2 regions of the Streptosporangium sp. DT93 genome follow, and region 2 is predicted to be linked to the other one. Evidence: predicted binding sites of a transcription regulator. Region 2 holds the regulator's gene; the other holds the start of a gene.
The links. The regulator HrcA, encoded in region 2, represses chaperone genes, less so after heat shock. The targets are predictions, from matches to a motif close to TTGGCACTCTCNNNNNGAGAGTGCCAA.

Region 1: a site for HrcA is predicted at 842-868, ahead of ACLQ2R_RS30345 (FmdB family zinc ribbon protein). Genes of this name have one in related genera too.

Annotation. Positions count from the first base shown of each region.
Region 1 is NZ_JBNCLF010000017.1:73,156-75,352, reverse strand. It holds gene ACLQ2R_RS30350 (MFS transporter) at 1-369, shown strand, start outside; gene ACLQ2R_RS30345 (FmdB family zinc ribbon protein) at 453-812, opposite strand; gene ACLQ2R_RS30340 (potassium/proton antiporter) at 1,015-2,197, opposite strand, start outside.
Region 2 is NZ_JBNCLF010000004.1:351,014-353,210, reverse strand. It holds gene ACLQ2R_RS11995 (hypothetical protein) at 1-232, opposite strand, end outside; gene ACLQ2R_RS11990 (hypothetical protein) at 323-793, shown strand; gene hrcA (heat-inducible transcriptional repressor HrcA) at 949-1,962, shown strand; gene dnaJ (molecular chaperone DnaJ) at 1,977-2,197, shown strand, end outside.

The DNA.
Region 1 (2,197 bases), on a different contig from region 2:
CTGGGCGAGGCGACCGGGATGGACGTGCCCGCGGGGTCGGTCTGGCTGGTCACCCGGCTGGCCGCGTGCGGGCCGCAGGCCGGGGCGGACCTGGCGGCGCGGGCGGGGGTGACGGTCGAGGAGGGCCGGCCGTACGGGGACGCGCTCGTCGCGCGCGGCCTGGTCCGCAGGTCCGGGGACGGGAAGGTCCTGGAGCTCACCGGCGAGGGCGAGCGGGCGGCGGGCCGCCTGGTTCAGGAGGCCCGCGACGGGCTCGCCCGGCTGGTCGAGGACTGGAACCCGGCCGAGCACCCACGGCTGCGCGAGCTGCTGGACCGGCTTCCGCGCGAGCTGCTCGGCTCGGCCGCGGACCGGCCGTCGGGCCGCTGAACCGCGCAGCCGGTCGGGGGCGTTCTCGCCGTACGGCCGGCCCCCGAGCCGTTCGACCGTGTTCGCCGGGGCCGGGCCAGGGGTTAGGAGGCGGCGGCGGCCGGGGTGGTCGTGGGCTTCTTCGACGGCTTGGCGTCCGACGAGCCCGTGGAGCTCGACGAGTCCGAGGAGCCCGACGACGAGTCCGACTTCGAGGAACCGGACGAGTCCGAGGAACCCGAGGAGCTCGACGAGCCGTTCGCGGACGTCACCGTGCTGGACGAGGACGACCGGCTGTCGGTCCGGTAGAAGCCCGAGCCCTTGAAGACGATGCCGACCGCGGAGAACACCTTGCGCAGGTTGCCCGCGCAGCTCGGGCACTCGGTGAGCGCGTCGTCGGAGAACTTCTGGACGATCTCGAACTGGTGGTCACAGGCGTTGCAGGCGTACTGGTAGGTGGGCACGCGCTCCTCCTCGTAGTGGTCCGCGCCGATTGGCACTCTGGTGGCGCGACTGCTAATGGTACGCAGCCGACAAGCATAAACGCGAGTCGGAGTTCTCGCATTCCATGGGGAGATTCCCGTCAGGTGCCCTGGTGGCCGTACAGGAAGACGTACAGAAAGATCTACGCCATGTCCCGCTTTCGCTCGCCATGCGGGGTTTCGGTCAGGTGCCCTTCTCGCCGTACCAGCCGGCGAGCTTGCCCCTGCGGCTGATCGCCCGCATCCGGCGCTCGACCATGGTGCGGCAGGCGGCGGTGGTCACCACCAGGAGCTGGTCGTCCACCCGGATCCTGGTGGACTCGGCCGGGACGAACGTCCGGCCGTCCCTGACGATCAGCGTCACCTGGGCGTCCGAGGGCAGCCGCAGCTCGAAGATCTCCACCCCGTGCAGCTTGGACGTCGGCGGCACCCTCACCTGGAGCAGGTCGGCGTTCAGCTCCTCCAGCGGGGCCGACTCGACCTCCAGGTCACGGGCCTCCGACGGGGTGGTCAGCCCCAGCACCTTCGCCACGAACGGCAGCGTCGGCCCCTGCACCAGGGTGTACACGACGACGATCACGAAGACCTCGTTGAACACGAACCTGGCCGTGCCCTCGTTGACCGACGTGGCCGCCCACGGGATGGTCGCGAGCACGATGGGGACCGCGCCGCGCAGCCCGGCCCAGGACAGGAACGCCTGCTCCCGCCAGTTCAGCCGGTCGACGCGGAGCAGCCGAAGCAGCAGGGCCGAGACGACGATCGACGCCGGGCGGGCCACCGCGACCAGGATCAACCCCGCCACCAGGCCCGGCACGATCGCGGCCGGGATCTCCGACGGGCTGGCCAGCATCCCGAGCATCACGAACAGGCCGATCTGGGCCAGCCAGGCCACGCCCTCGGCGAACCCCCGCGAGGCCGCGCGGTGCGGCATCCGGGAGTTGCCCATGACCAGCGCGGCCAGGTACACGGCCAGGAAACCGCTGCCGTGCAGCAGCATCGCCCCGGCGTAGGCGACGAACGCCAGCGCGAGCACCGCGATCGGGTACAGGCCCGAGACCGGCAGCGCGATGCGCCGCAGCGCGTACGTGCCGAGCGGGGCGACCGCCAGGCCGACGGCCGCGCCCACCACCAGCTCGAAGACCACCTCCACCAGCGCGACCCCGAGACTGGGCGAGGTGGCGGCGCTCAGCAGCACGACCGCGATGACCGCGGGGGCGTCGTTGAACCCCGACTCGGCCTCCAGGATGCCCGCCAGGCGCGAGGGCAGCGGCAGGCGGCGCAGGACCGAGAAGACCGCGGCGGCGTCGGTGGAGGCGAGGATCGCGCCGAGCAGCAGCGCGGTACGCCAGTCCATGCCCAGGATCAGG
Region 2 (2,197 bases):
TCCGCCCGACCGGCTGCTGCAGGCGGGCGGGGCCGCCGCCGCCGGTGATCCCGCAGGTGAAGCGCCTGGCGCCGGTCGTGGAGACGTAGATGGCCGGAGCGTCGGCAGGGTCGAGCCTGACCGTCGTCTCCTGCCCGGCAGGGAAGGTCGCCTTGGGGGCGGAGTCCACCGCGCCGGCGAGACCGTCGATGAGGCCGCCGACACCGACGACGATGCTGATCACGGCGATCACCCAGGCTCCGACGATCCACCCGACACCGGGCTTGATCTTCCCGGTGGGCGGTGATCCCTGCGGGGCGCCGTACCCGGGGGGTGGGTAGCCGTGGGAGGGGGCACCCTGGTAGGGCTGCTGGCCGCCCTGGTACGGCTGGTTCCCCTGCCCACCCTGGTAGTAGGGCTGCTGGCCGGGCTGACCCGGCTGCCCGTGTTGGCCGGGCTGGCCGTAGGGCTGCGGCCCGGATTGGCCTGGCTGACCGGGCCGGCCGTACTGCTGCTGGCCGGGCTGCCCGTGCTGGCCGGGCTGCCCGTAGGGTTGCGGCCCGGGCTGACCTGGCTGACCTGGCTGGCCGTACGAGTGCGGACCCGGTTGACCGTACTGCTGCGGACCAGGCTGGCCGTACTGCTGCTGGCCGGGCTGGCCGGGCTGCCCGTGCTGGCCGGGCTGGCCGTATGGTTGCCGGTCGGGCCGGCCGTACGGCTGCTGGGACGCACCGTGACCGGGGTCACCGCCGACGCCCTCCGGGAAAGAACCCACATCTTTGGACATATAAGGATTGTGGTGGTTGTGGCTTGAGTCGCGATAGCGGTTGGCTTGACAACGGCTTGGCGGGACCGTCCGCGGGTCTTGCTTATCGCGCCTTTCGCGCCGGGGCCGTACACTTGGCACTCGGGAACACAGAGTGCCAGACCTCGTGTTTCCCTGAGAACGCAGGCAGGGAGGTGACCACGTTGGTCGACGACCGGAAGCTCGCCGTGCTACGCGCCATCGTCGAGGACTACGTGTCCACCAACGAGCCGGTGGGTTCCAAGGCGCTGGCGGACCGGCACAACCTGGGTGTCTCGCCGGCGACGATCCGCAACGACATGGCCGTGCTGGAGGAGCAGGGATACATCGCCCAGCCCCACACCAGCGCCGGCCGCGTCCCCACCGACAAGGGCTACCGGCTCTTCGTCGACCGGCTCTCGCAGGTGAAGCCCCTCTCCAGCGCGGAGCGCAAGGCCATCGAGAGCTTCCTCGCCGGAGCCGTGGACATCGACGACGTCGTCATGAGGACGGTGCGGCTGCTGGCCCAGCTCACCCGGCAGGTCGCCGTGGTGCAGTACCCGACGCTGACCCACTCGACGGTCCGCCACGTCGAGCTGGTGCCGCTGAGCGAGCGCCGGCTGATGTTCGTGCTCATCACCAACACCGGCCGGGTCGAGCAGCGGGTGGTCGAGCTGCCCCAGGTCGCCGACGAGCAGCGGGTGGCCCACCTGCGGGCGGTGCTCAACGCCTCGCTCGACGGATGCGGGCTCAGCGGCGTCCCCGACAAGGTCGCCGACCTGCCGGAGCGGCTGTCGCCCGAGGACCGGCCGCTCGCGGCCACGATCCTGTCGGTGCTGCTGGAATCCCTGGTGGAGCGGCACGACGAGAAGATCGTTTTTGCAGGGGCCGCCAACCTGGCGGGAGCCGACTTCACCGTCGGCCTCCGCGACGTGCTGGAGGCCCTGGAGGAGCAGGTCGTGCTCATGCGGCTGCTCGGTGAAACCTCCGACCTGTCGGCGCTGACCGTGCGGATCGGCTCGGAGAATCCCTATACCGGACTCCAGGGCACGTCCATCGTCGCCGCCGGATACGGTTCTGGGGACAAGCAACTGGCCCGGCTCGGTGTGCTGGGCCCGACGCGTATGGACTACCCGGTCACGATGGGCGCGGTGCGCGCGGTGGCACGCTACGTCAGCCAGATTCTGGCTGCATCCTAAGAGGTCAACGAAAAGTGGCTAAGAGCGACTACTACGGCACCCTCGGGGTGCGCCGTGACGCCAGTGCGGAAGAGATCAAGAAGGCCTACCGCCGCCTGGCGCGCGAGCTGCATCCCGACGTCAACCCCGACCCTGCGACCCAGGAACGCTTCAAGGAGATCACGCAGGCCTACGAGGTGCTGTCCGACTCCAGCAAGCGGCAGATGTACGACATGGGCGGTGACCCGTTCGCCTC